Regions from separate parts of the Bacillus sp. JZ34 genome, predicted to be linked through region 4. Evidence: riboswitches for the same ligand, from Rfam matches in the RefSeq annotation. Region 4 holds a riboswitch; each other region holds the start of a gene.
The links. A riboswitch is a leader RNA that binds a small molecule or an ion and turns the genes downstream of it on or off. The one in region 4 is predicted to bind S-adenosylmethionine.
Positions count from the first base shown of each region.

Region 1: linked by a shared signal. The riboswitch ahead of M1D90_RS00915 (5-methyltetrahydropteroyltriglutamate--homocysteine S-methyltransferase) and the one ahead of metK (methionine adenosyltransferase) in region 4 are both predicted to bind S-adenosylmethionine.
Region 2: linked by a shared signal. The riboswitch ahead of M1D90_RS15670 (bifunctional homocysteine S-methyltransferase/methylenetetrahydrofolate reductase) and the one ahead of metK (methionine adenosyltransferase) in region 4 are both predicted to bind S-adenosylmethionine.
Region 3: linked by a shared signal. The riboswitch ahead of mtnW (2,3-diketo-5-methylthiopentyl-1-phosphate enolase) and the one ahead of metK (methionine adenosyltransferase) in region 4 are both predicted to bind S-adenosylmethionine.

Region 1 covers NZ_CP096403.1:192,069-197,855, reverse strand. The annotation lists gene M1D90_RS00930 (LacI family DNA-binding transcriptional regulator) at 1-572, shown strand, start outside; gene M1D90_RS00925 (chorismate--pyruvate lyase family protein) at 769-1,299, shown strand; gene M1D90_RS00920 (DUF3298 and DUF4163 domain-containing protein) at 1,398-2,081, opposite strand; SAM riboswitch class I at 2,400-2,509, shown strand; gene M1D90_RS00915 (5-methyltetrahydropteroyltriglutamate--homocysteine S-methyltransferase) at 2,583-3,713, shown strand; gene M1D90_RS00910 (glycosyltransferase family 39 protein) at 3,853-5,787, shown strand, end outside.
Region 2 covers NZ_CP096403.1:3,078,954-3,084,740, forward strand. The annotation lists partial or broken gene M1D90_RS15660 (CvfB family protein) at 1-422, opposite strand, end outside; gene M1D90_RS15665 (YajQ family cyclic di-GMP-binding protein) at 563-1,054, shown strand; SAM riboswitch class I at 1,132-1,243, shown strand; gene M1D90_RS15670 (bifunctional homocysteine S-methyltransferase/methylenetetrahydrofolate reductase) at 1,322-3,151, shown strand; gene metH (methionine synthase) at 3,144-5,787, shown strand, end outside.
Region 3 covers NZ_CP096403.1:2,830,851-2,836,637, reverse strand. The annotation lists gene M1D90_RS14320 (pyridoxal phosphate-dependent aminotransferase) at 1-1,146, shown strand, start outside; SAM riboswitch class I at 1,196-1,295, shown strand; gene mtnW (2,3-diketo-5-methylthiopentyl-1-phosphate enolase) at 1,379-2,596, shown strand; gene mtnX (2-hydroxy-3-keto-5-methylthiopentenyl-1-phosphate phosphatase) at 2,593-3,291, shown strand; gene M1D90_RS14305 (methylthioribulose 1-phosphate dehydratase) at 3,252-3,878, shown strand; gene M1D90_RS14300 (1,2-dihydroxy-3-keto-5-methylthiopentene dioxygenase) at 3,894-4,430, shown strand; gene fosB (metallothiol transferase FosB) at 4,458-4,922, opposite strand; gene M1D90_RS14290 (YkvA family protein) at 4,909-5,226, opposite strand; gene M1D90_RS14285 (aspartyl-phosphate phosphatase Spo0E family protein) at 5,445-5,687, shown strand; gene M1D90_RS14280 (PAS domain-containing sensor histidine kinase) at 5,746-5,787, opposite strand, start outside.
Region 4 covers NZ_CP096403.1:1,089,844-1,095,630, reverse strand. The annotation lists gene asnB (asparagine synthase (glutamine-hydrolyzing)) at 1-473, opposite strand, end outside; gene metK (methionine adenosyltransferase) at 618-1,820, opposite strand; SAM riboswitch class I at 2,152-2,289, opposite strand; gene pckA (phosphoenolpyruvate carboxykinase (ATP)) at 2,484-4,067, shown strand; gene M1D90_RS05520 (dicarboxylate/amino acid:cation symporter) at 4,318-5,502, shown strand; gene M1D90_RS05515 (DUF2584 domain-containing protein) at 5,543-5,785, opposite strand; gene M1D90_RS05510 (alpha/beta hydrolase family protein) at 5,786-5,787, opposite strand, start outside.

The sequences.
Region 1 (5,787 bases), 900 kb from region 4:
AAAACCTGCCGATTGTCGCCATCGATCATTACTTATCGGAAACGATTCCCGTCATCGGCTCCAATAACTATGACGGAGGAAGAAAAGCGACAGAACTGTTAATTGCAAAAGGCTGCCGGCACATCATCCATCTCAACGGACCAATTGAGCTGAAAACACCGGCAAATCTTAGACGAAAAGCATATGAAGATGTGATGCGACAACACGGAAGGCAGCCGATTACATATGAGGTTCCCTTTCATCAAAATTACCGGGAAATCATCTCAAAACTGTTTGATGAACAGCCTGCGGCTGACGGCATTTTTGCCAGCGATGACCTCATGGCCGCTACAGTCATCACCGAAGCAAAAAAACGCGGAAAAGACATTCCCGGGCAATTAAAGGTGATCGGCTACGACGGAACGGAAGCCGTTCAGTCCATCCTCCCGGAATTGACAACCATCCAGCAGCCGATTGAACTCATTTCCAAGACGGCCATCGAGATTTTGTCCAAAGCCATCGAAGGCGAATTCGATGATTTACCGCTGGAAACCTATTTGCCCGTACAGCTTTTAGAAGGAGAGACGACTTAAATGAATCGCACAAAAAAAGGAGACATTGACGTCTCCTTTTTCCATACATATCCTGATCTATCCAATTGTTAAAAATATAAAATTTACATTACTAACCTAAAATTTAACTTATTTTTCTAGACAAACGCATCTCCACATGATAAATTTAAAGACAAGTTTTCAAAAAATTCTAATTTTGGTACGGGGGTGCCTTTCATTGAGCGTAAGCCACTTTTTTCCTGAAACTCTAGTTGCTATTGTAAAAGACATGTTAACCAAAACCGATGGTTCAACAACCAAAGCGATTGAAACGCTGATCGGTGGCAAAGCCGAAATCGAAGTTTTTCAGCAAAATAATATTGATTATGACAAGCTGTCACCTGAAGAAGCGAGGCTGTTTCAACGCGATGATGACATCTTGTTTAGAACTTCCTCTTTGAAAACAGGCGATGATTATTTATCTTATAATTATGTCTATGTTAAAACAAACTTACTGCCGCCCGCCATCAAACAAGATTTGCAGGCAGAAAGGCTTCCCATCGGGAAAATCATTGCAGAACTGGAGTCAAGGCGTGAAATTTTCAGTACGGGCGACTGCCTGGGAAAACATTTCACACAACATGTACCTGTTTCAGCAGACCGGACATATGCTTTTAAAAAATATCAGATTATCAGCGGCCGGCAGTGCATGTTCTATGTCTGCGAGCTATTCGATTTAGAAAAAATCTGCGAACGGACTGCGGGCTGAATCATGCCCGTCAGCTGCCACTTCATGAAAAGGCTTCCATAACCTCCCCATTCCTTCTTCCCTCAAAACAAAAACCCCTGCGAAACAGGGGCTGTTATTTATTGATACACCGTTTTCGGCACGGCAACGACCGGATTTCCGGCAGCATAAGGAGCGACATCGTATTGCTGGAAGACGATCGCAATGCCGTCTTTTGTGTAATAAAAAGCCGTGTTTTTACCAAGGACGATGTCTTTCTTCTTCACATCCGGGAAGAAAATGTCGCTGTGTTTTTGAATATAGTCGTAAATGTATGTTTTTGTCTTATCCATTTTCGATTTTGTATTTAAGATATCTGATAAATACACCCGCTTTTTAGAGGCAAGGTCATAGTTGAAAGAGCGGACTGCCGTATTTCCGTGCGCTCCGCCGGAGTAGACGTAATTACTTGTCAGAATGCTCAGCTTTTGGCCGGTCCAGTATTTCACTTCAAAGGACGTTTGATAATCTGTTTGGTATCCGTGCTGTTGGCCGTCTTTCTTGTTTTTTACATAATCTTTGTAGGACTGCTCAATATAACGTTTAAAATCTTTGTTGATCCTATTTTGGAGAGATTTGCTGCTTACATTTGCAACCTGCGGGTATTTCAAAGCCTTAATGTTTTTGTAAGTATGGCTCGTGACCGTCGGCTTTTTTTCATTTGCCGCGTGTGCAGAAGGAAGTGCGGCCGCACCGTACAGCGCAAAAAACAATACCCCTGTTATCAGCATACCTAACGCTTTAAACACTGTTTTTTTGTTCATAAGAACCCTCCTTAATCTGTCATTGTTTATCATACCCATTTTGAAATCAGGTACACATGATAGACCGGTAAACTCGCGAGAAAGTTTCTATTTTCGGAGATAAAAATTGAAAAATATTCTAATTCACCCTGTTCGTTCAGCACCTTGTTGACCATTTGAAAGACTGTCTTGACAAAAAATTCTTACGCTGATTCGATACGCCCTCCGGTTTAACCGCAGAAGAAGAAAATGAAAAACCAAATAGTTTTTTTAAACCCATTGACATTTTTATAAAAAGTATTAATATTAAAATTATTAAAAAATTGCATAAAAAGGTTTTCCTTATCAAGAGTGGTGGAGGGACTGGCCCTGTGAAACCCGGCAACCGCTGTCTATGACAGAATGGTGCTAAATCCTTAAGAGCATGTTCGTGCTCTTGAAGATAAGGAGGAGATTGAATATATCAAGCTCTTCCTTATCGGGAAGAGCTTTTTTATGTCTATAAAGAAAGAGGGATGAAGCATGACACAATCAACCGATGTACTGAAGCAAACGCCTGGGAAAAAAATCGGACCGTACAGAGCTGATCAGGTGGGGAGTCTTTTAAGGTCTGCGCCCGTAAAAAAAGCGCGTATTCAAAAAGCGAACGGTGAAATTAGCGCTGAACAACTGCGCGAAGTCGAAAACGAAGAGATCAAGCGCATTGTCGAAAAGCAAAAAGAAATTGGCCTTAAAGCCGTTACTGACGGGGAATTCCGCAGGTCATGGTGGCATTTCGATTTTCTTGAAGGGCTTGACGGCGTAGAAGGATATACAGCGGACAAGGGCATTCAATTTCATAATGTTGAAACGAAGCCGCGCGGAATCAAAGTAACAAGCAAAGTCGATTTTACAAACCATCCGATGCTGGAAGATTATAAATTTCTTCATGATATTGCGGGCACACATACGCCGAAAATGACGATTCCGAGCCCGAATATGCTGTTTTTCAGAGGAAAACTTGGAGAAAGCCCGTACGAGGATCTGGATGAGTTCCATCACGATGTCGCGCAGGCTTACAAAAAAGCGATCCGCGCATTTTACGATGCCGGCTGCCGCTATTTGCAACTGGATGACACGGCCTGGTCGGTATTTTTCTCAGACAAAGGACATGAGCAGATCAAAGCCTTCGGCCGCCAGCCTGATGAACTGCGCCAGTCCTTCGCCAACACGATTAATGAAGCAGTTGAAGGACGCCCGGACGATTTGACGGTCACCATGCACATCTGCCGCGGCAACTTCCAGTCAACATGGGTGGCGGAAGGCGGCTACGATGCGGCTGCAGAAACGATTTTCGACGGACTCAATTTAGACGGACTTTTCCTTGAATTTGATGACGAGCGCTCCGGCGGCTTCGAACCGCTTCGCTATGTCAAACGGAAAGACTTGCAGATCGTCCTCGGCCTGATCACATCAAAATTCGGAGAGCTTGAAAACCCGGATGATATTAAGCGGCGCATCGACGAAGCAGCTCGCTTCGTCGACCTGAACCAATTGTGCCTAAGCCCGCAGTGCGGCTTTGCCTCCACAGAAGAAGGCAATCTCCTGACAGAAGAGCAGCAATGGGAAAAACTGCGTCATGTCGTCGAGATCGCAGAAGACGTATGGAAATAACACCTCATATTTGAGACATGCCTCCTGACGGCATGTCTCTTTTTTTTGCCCCTCTATACAATTTAAAATTCCTTCTTGATTTGTTCATAGTTTGATCATATTTGGCTTCTATAATGCTCTTTAGTGAGGTGATCGAACAATGATTAAGAAAAGGAAAATCGATATATTCCTGGTCTTCATTCTTGTATTATCTGCAGCTTTAAACTTGTACGGCATCTGGAATAGTGACACAGACAACGCCTACTATACGGCGGCCGTTGAAAGTATGACCCAAAGTTTTCATAACTTTTTTTACGCATCATTTGATCCAGCAGGCTTTGTAACAGTTGATAAACCGCCGGTTGCACTCTGGATTCAGACACTTTTTGCACTTGTGTTCGGCGTGCACGGCTGGAGCGTCGTTCTTCCTGAAGCGATTGCCGAAGTGATTTCCGTAGCACTGTTGTACTTTATTGTAAAACCTACTTTTGGCAAAACGGCGGCCAGAATTTCAGCTCTTATTATGGCGTGTACGCCGATTGCCGTTGCGGTCAGCCATACAAACAACGTCGACAGCATTCTCACCCTTTGTTTGATGATTGCAACCTGGATGTTGTTTAAAGCAGTCCGGAAAGGAAAAATCGGCTGGCTGCTCGGCGCATTCTGTATGGTCGGCGTCGGCTTTAACGTCAAAATGCTGCAAGCATACATGGTATTACCGGCATTCCTGCTGTTTTACATGATTGCAGCAAAAACGACGATTCGCAAAAAAATTGTGTCTCTTATCACAGCCTTGATCGTTCTGGCAGGCGTTTCCGTTTCCTGGGCGGTAGTCGTCGATAGTCAGCCGGAGAGTTCGCGCCCTTATATTGGAAGCAGCCAGACCAACTCTGTCCTTGAGCTGGCGTTTGGCTACAACGGCATCCAGCGTCTCACAGGCCAAAACGGTGCTGGCGGGGGCGGAACCTCCTCATCTGATCAAAATCAAAAGAACCAGCAGCAGAAAATGCCGCAGCAGCAAAGCGGCGATACCGAAAACAACTCAGACTCGACAAATGGACAAATGGCTCCGCCGAGCGGGGGCGAGATGCCTTCAGGCGGACCGGACGGCCAGCAGGGTGATGTTCAAAGCGGCGGCGGAGGTCCCGGCGGCGGCACGAGCGGCATGTTTGGCACAGGAAACCCCGGCCCTCTCAGACTATTCCAATCCGAGCTTTCCGGACAGGCAAGCTGGCTCATCCCGTTTGTACTCTTCGGCATCATCGGTTTGCTGATCACGGGCCTTCGCGGTCAACCCAAATTCAATGAAATAACGACTGAAACGATTTTCTGGATGATGTGGCTTCTGCCAGTCGCTGCATTCTTCAGCGTCGCAGGATTCTTCCACCATTACTATCTGATCATGCTGGCAGCACCGATTGCCGCTTTATCAGGTGCAGGCTGGATAGCGCTCGTTCGCCTCTATCAGGAGGAAAGCGGCTGGAAAAAACAGCTTCTGCCGATCGGAATTTTGCTGACAACCGCATTTGAATTGTATATTTTGAGTCCTTATCTCAGCGAAATCGGCATCGTCTGGAGCATATTGATCGGCGCTTTTGGCATTGTCACAAGCTGCCTTCTCATCTTTTTCAAAAAAGGAAAGTCATTCAGCTACTATGTATCACTTGCAGCGCTGCTCGGCATGCTGATCGGACCTTTCTATTGGACAACAGCAACGCTCGCTGACGGTGTAAACGGCATGATTCCGCAGGCCGGACCTAAATCCGCACAATCATTTGGCGGCGGTGGCGGAGGGAAGATGCAGAATAACAACGGCAGCGGACCTCCCAGATTCGGCAGCCAAGACGGTCAAACAGACAGTGATCAAAACAACAATAACGGACCTGGCTTCGGTCCTGGTTCAAACAGCAATGATTCTTCAACTGATACCGGTTCCGGCCAAAACAGCCAAAATCAGAACGGCGAAGGCGCAAGCGGCCGTCAACAAGGCGGACCAAGCGGCGGCAGCCCTGGAAGCGGCGAATCAGTCGATGAAGAACTGTTGAGCTACCTTGAAAAGAACAACACGGGTGAAAAATATTTATTTGCGGTCTCC
Region 2 (5,787 bases), 2.0 Mb from region 4:
CGGCGCCGGTTTGGCAAACATCCTTCCGTGCCCCGTGATTTTCAGCATACAGTACAGCCTGTCCCCTTTTTGCGGCCATACTGATTCATACGGCGGGAGATGCTCTGTCGCAACGAGGGCGTCCTTCGAGAGCCCGACATCGACGAAAACCCCCATGCCGCTGACGGCATCAACGACTTCCACCCAGCCGTACTGTTCAGCGCTGATCATCGGCTTTCTCATCGTAGCCGCCAAGCGATCTTCATGATCGACATATAAAAAGACATCGACCTCTTCTCTGTCTTCAATATCCTCCGTGATCTCGCTCTGATGCAGAAGGACCGCCGTTTCGCCGTCCGTCAAAAAGTAACCGTAATCGGCTTTATGATCTATTTTCAATGTTAGCTGCTGTCCTGGTTTCATACTGTTTCTTCCTTTCTTATCCGCCTGTTTTTCTTTTTCTTATTATTCCTCCAATGTTAAAATTATTGCCGGATCGCGGCCAGGCAAACCGCTCGATATTGGAAGTTTCACCTTATTCTACTATAATTGACTCATAAGTAAAATGGATGGAGGTTTTCACATGGCGAAAGAAAGCTCATTTGATATCGTCTCAAAGGTTGAACTGCCTGAAGTTCAAAACGCAATTCAGACCGCTCTCAAGGAAATCGGCACACGCTATGATTTCAAAGGGTCAAAAAGCAGCATCACACTCGAAGGAGACGAGCTCGTTCTCGTATCGGACGACGAATTTAAAATGAACCAGCTGAAAGACGTGCTTGTCGGCAAACTGATCAAGCGGAACGTCCCGACGAAAAACATCGAATACTCAAAGCTTGAGAACGCTTCAGGCGGCACGGTCAGACAGCGCGGAAAACTAGTTCAGGGCATCGACAAAGAAAACGCGAAAAAAATCAATAACCTGATAAAAAAATCGGGTCTGAAAGTTAAATCGCAAGTGCAGGATGATCAAGTCCGCGTAACCGGAAAAAATAAAGACGACCTTCAGCAAATCATCGCGATGGTGAGGGAAGCCGACCTGCCGATTGATGTCCAATTTATAAATTTTCGATAAATTCTTAATTTACTGTTGATTATTCTCCCGATTTTCGGTAAATTGAGTAAAAGTAATCAATAGAAACTAAATAGCTGTTCTTATCAAGAGAGGCAGAGGGACTGGCCCGATGAAGCCTCAGCAACCGGTGAATGAATATTCATGACCAAGGTGCTAAATCCAGCAAGCAGTCTGCTTGGAAGATAAGAAGACGGACAATGTCGATGAAAAGTCTTCTGCTTCACAGAAGACTTTTTTGTTTATCAAAAATGCTTAAGGGGGAAAACGATGGGTTTTTTGGAGGATATAAAAAGCAAAACGTTAATCGCGGACGGCGCAATGGGCACACTTCTGTATTCCTACGGGATCGACAGGTGTTTTGAGGAACTGAACATCTCCAAGCCCGAAGAAGTGAGACGCGTCCACGAAGCATATGTACAGGCCGGCGCCGATATCATTCAAACGAACACGTACGGCGCAAACTTCATCAAGCTGTCCAGATACGGGCTCGAAGACGAAACAAAACAAATCAACGAAAAAGCGGTCCGTCTCGCCCGCTCCGCCGCCGGTTCTGCTTATGTTCTCGGTACGCTCGGCGGAATCCGGACGTTCAACAAAAACTCGTATTCTCTCGAGGACATTAAAAGAAGCTTCCGCGAACAGCTCTATCTTCTGTTAAATGAGCAGCTGGACGGACTTCTGCTCGAAACCTATTATGATTTAGAAGAAGCGCGCGAAGTTTTAAAGATTGCCAGAAAGGAAACAGAGCTGCCAATCATTTTGAATGTCTCAATGCACGAAGAGGGCGTTCTTCAGGACGGAACCCCGCTTGCGGACGGCCTGAAGCAGCTGGCATCCCTCGGCGCAGACGTCGTTGGCATCAACTGCCGCCTCGGCCCTTATCATATGATCAGAGCGCTTGAAGAAGTCCCGCTTTTAGAAGACGCCTATCTTTCCGTCTATCCGAACAGCAGCCTCCCGTCCCTTGTCGAAGGCAGGCTTGTTTATGAGACAGATGATGAATATTTCAGGGAAAGCGCGGAGGAATTCCGCAATCAAGGCGCACGGATCATCGGCGGCTGCTGCGGAACCACGCCGAACCACATCAGGGCGATGGCTGAGGCGGTCAAAGGGCTTCCTCCAGTCACCGAAAAGCACGTGAAAATCAGAAAGAAAGCGGCGCTTGCTGTTCAAAACGAAAGGACAGAGCCCGTTCTCGACGATCTGGCCAAGCAAAAACGGTCCATTATCGTCGAACTCGATCCTCCAAAACAATTAAACTTTGAGAAATTTTTGCACGCCGCTAAAGAGCTTCAATCAGCCGGAATCGATGCACTGACATTGGCGGACAACTCGCTTGCCACACCGAGGATCAGCAATGTCGCCTGCGGCGCGCTCTTAAAACAGCGCCTCGATATGAGGTCGCTGATCCATATTACATGCAGAGACCGCAACCTGATCGGCCTGCAGTCCCATCTAATGGGGCTCGATACACTGGGGCTGTCAGACGTGCTGGCGATTACCGGCGATCCGTCGAAAATCGGCGACTTTCCGGGAGCGACTTCCGTCTATGACCTGACATCGTTCGATTTGATCAGCCTGATCAAACAGTTTAACGAAGGCTTGTCATATTCAGGTAAACCGCTCGGCAAGAAAACAAATTTCTCAGTGGCGGCCGCCTTCAATCCGAATGTCAGACACATTGACAAAGCGGTGAAACGGCTTGAGAAAAAAATCGCCTGCGGCGCAGACTATTTCATTTCCCAGCCTGTCTATTCAGAGGAGCAGCTCATCAAAATCCACGAAGAAACAAAGCATCTTGAAACACCGATCTATATCGGCGTCATGCCGCTGACCAGCAGCCGCAACGCGGAATTCATCCACAACGAAATCCCCGGCATCAAACTGTCCGATTCAATCCGCGAAAAGATGGCGCTGGCGGGAAATGACAAACAAAAACAGGCCGAGGAAGGGCTCGCGATCGCCCGCTCCCTGCTTGATGCGGCGTGCGACCTGTTCAACGGCATTTATCTGATCACACCGTTTTTGCGGTCTGATTTAACCGCCGAACTGACGGCATATATCCACCAGAAAGAAAAGGAGAAAACAAATGTCTAACATCAATGACCAGCTGAAGAAAAAAATCCTCGTCCTTGACGGTGCGATGGGAACGATGATCCAGAATGCCGGTTTGTCCGCCGCTGACTTCGGCGGCGAGACCTATGAAGGGTGCAATGAATTTCTAAGCATCACGGCACCTCATATCATTCAGGGCATCCACGAAGCCTATCTGGCCGCTAAAGCCGATATCATCGAAACCAATACATTCGGAGCCACACGGCTCGTTCTGGACGAGTACGACCTCGGGCAGCGCGCCTATGAAGTCAACCTCGCTTCAGTCAAACTCGCCAAAGCGGCCGCCGAAAAGTTTTCCACACCTGAATGGCCAAGGTTTGTCGCCGGCGCGATGGGTCCGACGACAAAAACCCTTTCCGTCACCGGCGGCACGACCTTTGACGAGCTGATCGATAATTACGAGGAACAGGCAAGAGCGCTGATCACAGGGGGAGCCGACCTCTTGCTGCTCGAAACGAGCCAGGATATGCTGAACGTTAAAGCGGGCTTTATCGGCATCAGACAAGCCTTCGAAAAAACCAGCAAAACCCTTCCCCTCATGGTATCAGGCACGATCGAACCGATGGGCACGACACTGGCCGGCCAGGATATCGAATCGTTCTATATCTCACTCGAGCATATGAAGCCGGTCAGCGTCGGTTTAAATTGCGCGACGGGCCCGGAATTTATGACAGATCACATCAGAACCCTTTCTTCCCTTGCGAGGACGGCCGTCAGCTGCTATCCGAATGCCGGCCTCCCCGATGAGGAGGGACAATACCATGAATCACCGCAATCGCTCGCGAAAAAAATCAAGGCGTTTGCAGAAGAAGGCTGGCTGAACATTGTCGGCGGCTGCTGCGGAACGACGCCCGCCCATATTGAAGCGCTGGCCGATGAAGTAGCCTCGCTGCCGCCGCGGACGGTCCCTTCGGAAAAAAAGCCGCACACCGTCTCAGGGATCGACGGACTAATTTATGAAGAAACGATGCGTCCCCTTTTTGTCGGGGAGCGGACAAATGTCATCGGATCGAGAAAATTCAAGCGGCTGATCGCCGAACAGAAATTTGAGGAAGCATCCGAAATCGCGAGAGCCCAAGTGAAAAACGGCGCCCATGTCATCGACATCTGCCTTGCAGACCCGGACCGCGATGAAGCGGAAGATATGGAAGGCTTCTTAACAGAAGCGATGAAAAAAGTAAAAGCCCCGTTTGTCATCGACTCGACGGACAAAACGGTGATTGAAAAGGCGCTGAAATACTCACAGGGAAAAGCGATCATCAATTCAATCAACCTTGAAGACGGCGAAGAACGGTTCGCTGACATCCTTCCGCTCGTCAAACAGTTCGGAGGGGCACTCGTCGTCGGCACGATCGATGAAGAGGGAATGGCGGTCACCGCGGAAAAGAAGCTGGCCGTCGCCGTCAGGTCGCATCAGCTGCTCACCGAAAAGTACGGAATACCGGCCAGCGATATCATCTTCGATCCGCTCGTCTTCCCTGTCGGAACAGGTGATGAACAATACATCGGCTCAGCTAAAGAAACGATCGAAGGCATCCGCCTCATCAAAGAGCGGCTCCCTGAATGTTTAACGATTCTCGGCGTCAGCAACGTCTCATTCGGTCTTCCGCCCGTCGGCCGGGAAATCTTAAATGCTGTATTCTTGTACCACGCAACACAGGCCGGGCTTGATTACGCGATCGTCAACACGGAAAAGCTTGAGCGGTTCGCTTCCATTCCTAAAGAAGAAGTCGAAATGGCTGAAAAACTTCTGTTTCACACTGATGACAAAACGCTCGCATCCTTCACTGACTTCTACCGCGGAAAGAAAAAAACGGACAAACAGCCGAAAACATCTCTTTCCCTGGAAGAGCGCTTGTCTGAGTACGTCATCGAGGGTACAAAAGAAGGCTTGATTCCCGATCTCGAACAAGCGTTGAAAAAATTTGCCGCCCCGCTCGACGTGATCAACGGTCCGCTTATGGATGGCATGGCGGAGGTCGGACGGCTGTTTAACAACAATGAGCTGATTGTCGCTGAAGTGCTGCAGTCGGCAGAAGTCATGAAAGCTGCCGTTTCCTTTCTCGAACAGTATATGGAAAAGAAAGACGACAGCGGCAAAGGAAAGATCGTTTTGGCAACCGTTAAAGGCGATGTCCATGATATCGGCAAAAACTTAGTCGACATCATTTTAAGCAACAACGGCTACAAGGTTGTCGATCTTGGGATTAAAGTGACACCGCAGGAATTAATTGAAGCGGTCCGCAAAGAGAATCCCGATATCATCGGTCTGTCCGGCCTGCTCGTCAAATCGGCGCAGCAAATGGTCGTTACAGCGCAGGACCTCGACAAAGCGGATATTTCCATCCCGATTATGGTCGGCGGAGCCGCTCTTTCAAGAAAGTTCACAAACATGAAAATTTCGCCTGAATATAAAGGGCCGGTTTTATACGCGAAGGACGCCATGGACGGCTTATCGCTCGCCAATCAGCTGCGGACGGACCCGTCGCAGTTTCTCGAGAAAAAAGAAGCTGCTGCACCCGCCGCCGTCGCAGAAAAAAAGCAGACGAAAGCCGTGATTGAAATGCTTGAAAAACGGGCGCACGTTCCGCAGGCGCCGGTCTTTCAGCCGGAAGACT
Region 3 (5,787 bases), 1.7 Mb from region 4:
TTTTTCGCTTCCTTGGTGAAAAAGGTGAATGAAAAAATCGCCGCCGGCCATGATGTGATCAATCTCGGCCAGGGGAATCCCGATCAGCCGACACCTGATCACATCGTTGATACAATGGCGCAAGCCGTTCGCAACCCTGAAAACCATCAGTATTCCTCCTTTCGCGGCAGCCGTTCACTCAAGGAGGCGGCAGCCGCGTTCTATCGAAGGGAATACGGTGTAGAGCTCGATCCCGAACGCGAAGTCGCTGTATTGTTCGGCGGAAAAGCCGGTCTTGTCGAGCTTCCGCAATGTTTGTTAAATCCGGGGGATGCCGTGCTCGTTCCCGATCCCGGCTATCCCGACTACTGGTCGGGCGTTGAGCTGGCAAGAGCGAACATGGCAACGATGCCGCTTACAGCGGGCAATCAGTTTCTGCCTGACTACAGCCGGATTCCGAAGGAAGTGAAAGAAAATGCGAAGCTCATGTATTTAAATTATCCAAACAATCCAACCGGTGCCCAAGCCACGCCTGTTTTTTTCGAAGAGACTGTCCGGTTTGCCAAGTCGAACGGAATTTGCGTCGTCCACGATTTTGCCTACGGTGCGATCGGCTACGACGGCAAGAGGCCTGTCAGCTTTCTCGAAACGGAGGGGGCAAAAGACACAGGAATCGAAATTTACACGCTTTCCAAAACGTATAATATGGCTGGATGGCGGGTCGGGTTTGCAGTTGGCAACGCATCTGTGATCGAAGCGCTGAACCTTTATCAGGACCATATGTATGTCAGCCTTTTTAAAGCGGTCCAAGACGCCGCGGCAGCCGCGCTTCTATCAGACCAAGCGTGTGTCAAGGAGCAAAATGAGCGCTACGAAAAAAGGCGGGATGTATGGATTCGTGCGGTCCGCGAAATCGGTTGGCACGCGGATGCTCCGCAAGGTTCTTTTTTCGCCTGGATGCCTGTCCCTGACGGGTATACATCTGAGGCTTTTTCCGATCTGCTTCTCGAAAAAGCGAATGTCGTCACAGCGCCCGGCATCGGCTTCGGCAAATACGGAGAAGGCTATGTGAGAGTCGGCCTCTTGACAAGCGAAGAGCGGCTCCGGGAAGCGGCTTCGCGCATTGCCAAGCTGAATATATTCAAAAAGACCGGCCACAGTCATTGACAACCGGGAAAAACGATGGGATAATTCAAAATAATTTATAAAATCAATATTCTTATCAAGAGCAGGCAGAGGGACAAGCCCGATGAAGCCCGGCAACCGACTTTTTAAGCACGGTGCTAATTCTTGCAGCTGACGCTGAGAGATAAGGATTCGAACCTGAAATGCGAAACCTCTTTTAGCTAAAGCAGCAAAAGAGGTTTTTTATATGCATGAAGCAGGAAGGAGCTACAGAATGAGTGAACTTTTGGCAACATATGTTTTGACAGATCAAGGATGTGACGCAGAAAAGCGGGCCGAGCAAATCGCGATCGGACTGACGGTCGGGTCGTGGACAGATCTGCCGCTCTTAAAGCAGGAACAGCTGAAAAAGCATAAAGGACGCGTCGTCAAGGTCGAAGAAACAGAAAGCGCGCTGGGGGAAAAACAGGCAACGGTCACCATCGCTTATCCGGAAGCCAATTTTACAAGCGACATTCCCGCTGTGCTGACGACCGTTTTTGGAAAGCTGTCTCTCGACGGAAAAATTAAATTGGCGGATTTGGAGTTTTCGCAGTCTTTTAAACAATCATTGCCGGGTCCGAAATTCGGCGTATACGGGATCCGGAAAAAAATCGGCGAATTTGAAAGGCCTCTGTTGATGAGCATTTTTAAAGGCGTCATCGGCCGCGATATGGAAGACTTGAAGGAACAGCTTAGGCAGCAGGCGCTCGGCGGAGTGGATTTGATCAAGGACGATGAAATCTTATTCGAAACAGGCAGTGCCCCCTTTGAAAAACGAATCACGGAAGGAAAGAAAGTGCTTGAGGCAGCTTTTGAAGAAACAGGGCGCAAAACGCTGTATGCCGTCAACCTGACGGGCAGGACAATGGAGCTGAAATCGAAGGCGAGAAAAGCAGCCGAGCTCGGAGCCGATGTGTTGCTGCTGAATGTGTTTGCCTACGGGCTCGATGTTTTGCAAAGCCTTGCGGAAGACGACGACATCCCGCTGCCGATCATGGCGCACCCGGCAGTAAGCGGCGCACTCACTTCGTCGCCGCATTACGGTTTTTCCCATTCGCTCTTGCTCGGCAAGCTCAACCGGTATGCGGGTGCTGATTTCAGCCTGTTCCCTTCACCGTACGGAAGCGTTGCTCTGCCGAAGCGGGATGCGCTTGCCATATATGATGAATGCACGAAGGAAGACGTTTTTAAACCGACATTCGCCGTCCCGTCGGCCGGTATTCACCCCGGCATGGTGCCGCTCTTGATGAAAGACTTCGGCATTGACCATATCATCAACGCAGGCGGGGGGATTCACGGTCATCCAAACGGAGCGGCAGGCGGAGGAAGAGCGTTTCGGGCGATCATTGATGCCGTCCTGGAAGCGGAGCCAGTCGAAGAAAAAGCAAAGCGTTCTCCCGATTTGAAGCTCGCCCTTGAAAAATGGGGAAGGGTTGAGGTTTCCGTATGAGGCAGCCGCTTATCATTTGCGATTTTGACGGAACCATTACAACAAACGACAACATCATCAGCATTATGAAACAATTTGCTCCAGAAGAGTGGCTCGCTTTAAAAGACGGGGTTCTGTCCAGGGACATATCGATTAAGGACGGGGTCGGCAGAATGTTTCAATTGCTGCCGACAAGCCTGAAAGAAGACATTATGGGATATGTACTGAAACAAGCCGAGATCCGCCCCGGGTTTACAGAGTTTGTCTCTTTCCTGGATGAGCAGGGTCTTCCGTTTTACGTCGTGAGCGGAGGGATGGACTTTTTCGTCTATCCACTGCTTGAAGGCATTGTCGAAAAGGAACGCATTTACTGCAATGAGGCCGGCTTTTCAGGGCGCAATATCGAGATCCGCTGGCCGTATCCGTGTGACGGCAGCTGCGGAAATGAATGCGGCTGCTGCAAGCCTTCTATCATCCGCCGGCTGAAAGGCTGGGACGATTTTGTTGTCATGATTGGGGACTCTGTTACAGATGTTGAAGCTGCCAAATGTTCCGACTTGTGCATCGCGCGCGATTATTTGCTGCGGGAATGTGAGGGACTCGGCCTGAAGCATGCGGGATTCGGCGATTTCCGTGATGTAAAGCGAATACTTGAAGAGACCGCGGAGGTGAAAGAATGGACCCTGAGCAAAAATGGCACGAACTTGCCGAGGTAAAAAAAGAGCTTGCGGAAAGGGATTGGTTCCCTGCGACAAGCGGCAATCTGTCAATCAAAGTATCAGAAGACCCGCTGCGATTTCTCATCACAGCAAGCGGAAAAGATAAGCGAAAAGCATCCGCGGAGGATTTTCTGCTGGCGGACGAAGAGGGGAGACCGGCGGAGACCGGACATACGCTGAAACCGTCGGCGGAGACGCTGCTGCACACCCGTGTCTATCAAAATACAAACGCGGGCTGCTGTCTTCACGTCCATACGATTGACAACAATGTTATCTCAGAGCTTTACGCAAAAGAAAAGCAAGCGACATTCAGAGGCCAGGAAATCATAAAGGCGCTCGGTCTTTGGGAGGAAAATGCGGAGGTTGCGATCCCGATTATCGAAAACAGCGCTCATATTCCGGATTTGACGGCGGATTTTGCCGGACACCTTTCAGGCGATTCAGGGGCAGTGCTGATTCGCAGCCACGGCATTACCGTCTGGGGAAAAACGGCATTTGAGACAAAGCGGATGCTTGAAGCGTATGAATTCCTGTTCAGCTGGCATTTAAAACTGAAAGCTTTGCAGGCTTACCACGTTAATTAAAAAGGGGGAGAAAGCATGGCAACAATTCGAATCCATGATGAACAAAACACGACCATTGAAAAGCAGGAAGAAGTAGAACAATTTCTAAAGGAGCAGGAGGTCATTTATGAAAAATGGGATATCACAAAGCTGCCGGCCGGCTTAAAAGAAAAATACGATTTGACCGATGAAGAGAAACAGGAGATTTTAGACGTCTTTGCCGCTGAAATCAAAGACATTTCAGAACGCCGCGGCTATAAAGCGAGCGATGTCATCTCGCTTTCCGACCAAAATCCGAAACTCGATGAGCTCTTGAAAAATTTCAAACAGGAACATCATCATACAGACGATGAAGTCAGATTTATCGTCAGCGGCCACGGCATCTTTGCGATAGAAGGAAAAGACGGCACATTTTTTGATGTCCTCTTAAATCCGGGAGATTTGATCTCCGTTCCTGAAAACACCCGCCATTATTTCACGCTTCAGGAAGACCGAAAAGTCGTGGCTGTCAGAATCTTTGTGACGACAGAGGGCTGGGTGCCGATTTATGAGAAAGAGAGTGTGAGCCGATAATGAAAAAGCGTCCGTGTGGACGCTTTTTTATTTGTTTCTGTCATAAAGGGCCTTGATGTGGCCTTCATGAAAGGAGAGATGCTGTTTTTCATTTTGATAGTATTGAAGACGGTCAAATACAGAGCCGGTGTGAAGCTCGAACTTATGGCCGTCCGGATCTGAGAAATAAATTGAATCTTTGTCGCCTTCATGCCGTTTTCTGCCCTTTAGCACGTTTACACTTAAATCGCGTAATTTCTTTTCCCAGAACGGCAAATCTTCCTGTTGAATCGAAAAGGCGATATGGGTGTAAGAGTCGTGGATTTCCTGTCTCTTAATGTCTTTCTCTTCGTTTAATGCGAGCCAGATGCCGTTCAGGTCAAAATAAGCGGTTTTCTCGGCCTTTACGAGCCACTTGGCATCAAACACCTTTTCATAGAATGAAATAGAGACGGACAGGTCAGAGACTGAAAACAAGAGATGATTGATACCGAGAATATTATTGTTTGCCATTGCCGTTTATTCCTCCCGTTAGATGTATTTCAAATCCGTCCAGCTCTTTGGTGATTTGCCTGAATAGAAAAGCGAGCACAGCCGCGTCATCAAGCCAGCCGACACCTGCGAGAACATCGGGAATCAAATCGATCGGAGACAGCACATAAATCAATGCCAGCGCGGCCAGTAAAATCGTTTTTTTCGGGAATAAGGGGAAGTCTCCCTTTCTCCAGGCTCTAAATGCCTTGAAAAACAATAAGAGGCCTGAATACGCTTCTTTCACGGCAAAGATGGTTCGGAGCCTTGACACTGGTTTTTTCATCATTTAGACCTCCTTCTATCCTCATGAACTCTTTTAAAGGTGTTTGCCGTATTTCATCGATGGGTATTACACTTTTAATTCCACAATTCTATTATACTCGATTTCAAAATAATTTTTTGAGAAATAGGTTTACAAAATAAGTATAATCTGTAATAATGCTCAAGTACGCAAAATCTGGATGGTTCTAAGAAACGATATGTCGGTAAGGGGTGAAGCGTATGCAAAATTATGTTGAAAAAGAAGCATTGCTCGTTTCCATCAGCAAGAAGCGGCAAATGATGGTTGAAGCCGCTGAAATCTATGGATTTACAGGGGATGAAACGATCAGGCGGAGCCAGGAGCTGGATCAATTAATTTATGAATATCAAAAACTGTCTATGAATGAAAATGCGTCGGACCATCTGCTGCAGGATTTTTTAGGCCGCATCGACTGTCTGACCGTTGAAAAATATACGGCATAGTGACTGAACGAAAAAGAGCTGCCGTGAAAGGCAGGCTCTTTGCAGGAACGGGGAAGCCTCAGTCAACCTGTTCCTTTGAAGTCGGCAGCGTAATCGTTAC
Region 4 (5,787 bases):
ACATGGCCGTCCGTTTTCGTAAAATAGAGCGGCTTAATGCCGAACGGATCGCGCGCTCCGTATAGGAGCTGTTCTTTTTTATCCCAGATTAAAAAAGCAAACATTCCGCGCAGCTTGGAAGCAGCTTCCTGTTTGTAGTGGCGGTAAGTCGCAAGCAAAACTTCCGTATCTGAATCGGTTTTGAACTCGTATCCTTTTGAAATAAGTTCGTCTTTCAGTTCTATATAGTTATAGATTTCTCCATTAAAAATAATCCAATAGGAATCATCTTCATAAGACAGAGGCTGTCCTCCGTTTTCCACATCGATGATGCTGAGCCTTCTAAATCCGAAGCCTACATGCTCATCATGATAGTACCCATCATCGTCCGGACCGCGGTGTACAATCATTTCATTCATTTGTTTAATCAGTTCTTCCTGGGCTGCTGTCTCGGATGATGGGCGATGATTGAATACCCCTACAAATCCACACATAGTATTGCCTCCGATTTTTTAAATTTCGTGCAGAAATCAAAGTCTGCTTCTTGATTAGACAAGTGTTTAAAGAAAAACGTTTCACATCCGCCCGCTTTTTGCCATCGAAAAACAAAGCCGCTTATGAAAGCGGCTATGCAGTTGTTATTCTCCTAATGCATCTTTCTTCAGCTGATCTGCTTTGTCTGTGCGCTCCCAAGGCAGATCGAGGTCGAGGCGGCCGAAATGTCCGTAAGCTGCCGTTTGTTTGTAAATCGGACGGCGAAGATCGAGCATTTTAATAATGCCGGCAGGTCTTAGATCAAAGTTTTTGCGAACCACTTCGATCAATGTTTCTTCACTGGCTTTGCCTGTACCGAATGTATCGATTGAAATGGATACCGGCTGTGCGACACCGATCGCGTAGGCAAGCTGCACTTCACAGGAATCAGCAAGGCCTGCGGCGACGATATTTTTCGCTACATATCTCGCAGCATAAGCTGCAGATCTATCAACCTTTGTCGCATCCTTACCGGAAAACGCTCCGCCGCCGTGACGGGCATATCCGCCATAGGTGTCAACGATGATTTTGCGTCCTGTTAAACCGGCATCCCCCTGCGGTCCTCCGATAACAAAACGGCCCGTAGGATTAATGAAGTACTTCGTGTTTTCATCGATCAGCTCTTTTGGCACTACCGGGTTGATGACATGCTCTTTCAGATTGCGCTGAATTTGTTCAAGCGAAATCTCAGGGTGATGCTGAGTCGAAATGACAATTGTATCGATGCGAATCGGCTTGTTGTTCTCATCATACTCAACAGTTACCTGTGTCTTTCCGTCCGGACGAAGATACGGCAGAATTTCCTCTTTGCGGACTTCTGTCAAACGGCGAGACAATTTATGAGCAAGCGAAATCGGCAGAGGCATAAGTTCCTTTGTTTCGTTGCAGGCAAAACCGAACATTAAACCTTGGTCTCCGGCTCCGATCGCTTCAATTTCAGCGTCGCTCATTGCTCCTTCACGCGCTTCAAGCGCCTGGTCGACTCCCATTGCAATATCTGGCGACTGTTCATCTATAGACGTTAAGACCGCGCAAGTTTCGGCATCAAAACCGTATTTTGCACGTGTGTAGCCAATTTCTTTAATCGTTTCGCGGACTGTTTTCGGAATATCGACGTAAGTGGACGTCGTGATTTCACCGCTTACCAGCACCAATCCGGTTGTCACAGATGTTTCACAGGCAACGCGGGCATTCGGATCTTTCTTTAAAATTTCGTCTAATATACTATCCGAAATCTGGTCGCAAATTTTGTCCGGATGTCCCTCCGTAACTGACTCTGATGTAAATAACCGACGGTTTTTGCTCATTTATGTTTCCTCCTGTATATGAAGATCAGCCGTGATCTTAAGTATGATACGGATCTCGTCCCTCTTGATTATATGACGATACTCGGGCTTCATACGCTCTCGTTTTGAAACAATTTCCATATGCTATTCTTGACGAGATTCTAAGTCAAAATTCCTCTTAATAGAATTTTTCCTGACTGGCTGCCCGGCTAGACCTTTCACGTCCTGTGAAAAACGCCCAGTACCTTCCTCCTGAAGGCAGTTTTTTTAGCAATTTTTGGATCTCGATTTATGCAATAAAAAAACCTTTTCCTATTCGCTGAGGAAAGGGTCTGGTATTGCGTGCCTTTCACTCTTATCGCTCAAGGTATTGAACACCTTGCATCAGGTTAGCACCGTAGTTGTCTCAGAAACTGTTTTTTTCCATTAATAAGAGAAACCGGTTGCTGGGTTTCATTGGGCCTGTCCCTCCACCAGCTCGGGATAAGAGTATCCGCTCAATGAAATATCTTATCTTAAAATGGCTTGTTATGTCAATATCGGCCGCAATAAATTTAAACTTGTCTTTCGAGAAAAAACCCGAACGAAAAATGAAGAAACGGTATAGACTATAAGAGTAAATGTGTTATACTAATTCTACATTAATGTTATACACATTAAAAAACACGCAAAGGAAGGTTTTTTATGAATTCTGTAGATTTAACAACTGACTTACAAACGTTATTAATGGGCGAAAACGTTCAGCTGAACTTATCCGTTCCCCTTTTGGTTGAAAAAGTCCTTGAACGCAAAGAAGGAGTCTTAACATCTTCCGGAGCCGTGCGGGCTACAACCGGTACATACACCGGCCGCTCGCCAAAAGACAAATTCATTGTGGAAGAAGCGAGCACAAAGGACAAAATCGATTGGGGCGCAGTAAACCAGCCGATTTCAGAAGCCGCCTTTGACCGGCTGTACACAAAAGTGCTCAGCTATTTAAAGGAACGCGATGAATTGTATGTATTTGAAGGGTTTGCAGGAGCAGACGAAAAATACCGGCTTCCGATTACAGTTGTCAACGAGTTCGCCTGGCACAACCTGTTTGCAAGACAGTTGTTCATCAGACCTGAAGAACATGATAAAAAACCTGAAGAACAGCCGTTTACGATTCTTTCCGCTCCGCATTTCAAAGCCGATCCGCTCATTGACGGGACCAGATCTGAAACATTTATCATCGTGTCGTTTGAAAAGCGTACGATTTTAATCGGAGGCACCGAATATGCCGGCGAGATGAAAAAATCGATTTTTTCTATTATGAATTATCTTCTTCCTGAACAAAACATTTTACCGATGCACTGTTCGGCAAACATTGGCGAGGAAGGCGGAACAGCTCTCTTCTTCGGATTGTCAGGCACAGGCAAAACGACGCTTTCCGCCGATCCGAAACGGAAGCTGATCGGTGACGACGAACACGGCTGGTCCAGCACAGGCGTTTTCAACATTGAAGGAGGCTGCTACGCCAAGTGCATTAACTTAAGCAAAGAAAAAGAACCGCAGATTTACAATGCGATCCGCTTCGGTTCCGTTCTTGAAAATGTCGTGGTTGACGGCAAAACCGGGGAGCCGGACTATTCCGACGCATTCTATACGGAAAACACGAGAGCGGCTTACCCGATTGATGCGATTGACAACATCGTCAAGCCGAGCATCGCAGCACACCCGCAGACCATTGTATTTCTGACGGCAGATGCTTTCGGCGTGCTTCCTCCGATCAGCAAGTTAACGAAAGAACAAGCCATGTATCATTTCCTGAGCGGATATACAAGCAAGCTCGCCGGCACCGAACGCGGGATCACCGCTCCTGAAGCCACATTCTCGACCTGCTTCGGTTCCCCGTTCCTTCCGCTCCCTGCACATGTGTACGCTGAAATGCTCGGAAGAAAAATCGATGAACACGGCGTCAGCGTCTTTCTCGTCAATACAGGCTGGACCGGCGGCGGATACGGAACAGGGGAAAGAATGAGCCTCGCTTATACGAGAGCGATGGTTCAGGCTGCGATAGAAGGAGAACTGGATAACGCCGAAATGAAGACTGACCGCATTTTCGGACTTCATTCACCGGTCCATGTTCCGGGTGTGCCTGATCAAGTGCTTGACCCGGCTAAAACTTGGACAGATGAAAACGAATACGAGGAAAAAGCGATCCACTTGGCGAATGCATTCAAAAAGAATTTCAAAAAATTCTCTAATACCGAAAACATTGAAAAAGCCGGAGGACCGCTCGTATAACTCAACCCGCTTGCAGCAGCGCAGGTATTCTGCGCTGCTGCAGTTTATTAAAAATCCGCTTCGCCTGTCAGCGGCCGATGCCATTTTCTGGACAATGATTAAAACGACAATCAAGCACGGCCTGTGATAAAACGCTTCCAATTCGCGGCTGTTATTATTTGAAAATACAGACTTTTTTTATTTTTAACAAAAGAAATCTTTCATATGATAATATGATAAAAACATTTGTATATATCAGGAGGACACATCTATGAAATTTGGATTACTGCCGAGAATTATGACGGCAATTGTTCTTGGTGTTATCGTCGGAAGCTTTGCTCCGCTTTGGTTTGTCAAAACAGCCGCTACTTTCAATGATATTTTTGGAAACTTCATTAAATTCGTCATTCCTTTTATTATTATCGCTTTTATTATTCCCGGCATCGGACAAATCGGCCGCGGCGCCGGAAAAATCCTTGGCATTACAGCAGGTATCGCCTACACGTCAACCATTTTTGCCGGCCTCCTGGCGTACCTTGTCGGATCAAATCTTCTCCCCGCGATCATTTCCGGCCATCAGCTGCAGGAATTTAAAAATCCGGAAGAAGTTTTGCAAGCAGGATTTTTCACCATTGAAATGACGCCGTTTATGAGCGTGATGAGCGCACTGATTTTTGCTTTCATCATGGGAATCGGAATCGCTTATCTGCCCGGAAAAACATTAAAAAACGCATTCGATGAATTTCAAACGATCGTTGAAAAGCTGATATCATATATTATTATTCCGTTACTGCCTGTTCATATTTTCGGTATTTTCACCAATATGACGTTCGGCGGTCAGGTGCAGACAATCTTATCCGTATTTGCTAAAGTTTTCGTGATGATTATCGTGCTTCACCTCGTCATACTTTTGATTCAGTACTCCGTTGCGGGCGCTGCAAACGGCAGAAATCCGCTGTCGCTGTTGAAAATCGTGGCGCCGGCATACTTCACTGCGCTCGGCACACAATCGTCAGCGGCAACGATTCCCGTCACGTTGAGACAAGTCAGAAAAACGGGAGCAAGCCAAAAAGTGGCTGACTTCGCCGTTCCGCTCCTGGCCAATATTCATTTGTCAGGTAGCACGATTACACTGACGAGCTGTGCAATGGGCGTAATGATTCTAAACGGTCAAACACCGACTTTTTCGATCATGATGCCGTTCATTTTAATGCTTGGCGTCACAATGGTCGCAGCGCCCGGTGCCCCGGGGGGTGCCGTTATGGCCGCGGCCGGACTGCTGCAGTCGATGCTCGGCTTTAATGAAACCAGCGTATCATTGATGATCGCACTTTACCTTGCTCAGGACAGCTTGGGTACAGCAACGAACGTGACAGGAGACGGCGCTCTCACCATGCTGATTCACAGGCTGACTTCCAAAAAAGGAATCGGAAAAGAGGAAGATGTGCCTGCATAATACAGAAAAGCCAAGGACGCTATCCGCGCCTTGGCTTTTTTTAATTCGTCGAATTTAATGATACGAGCCTGTATGTTAAATGAGTCCGTCCGTCTGACCATTCAAGGCGCTCCGCCTGCGCGGTGCCGGTAATGTCGCCCCGCTTAGTCTTTCTGACTTCAAGCGGCACATGAAGAGGGTAAACCCGATAACCTTCTTTTTCAAGTGTAAACACATTTTCCTCAACCCGTGTTTCTTTTCCTTTTGTCACAATCATTGTATTAAATTCAACTGGCATTCCCACCT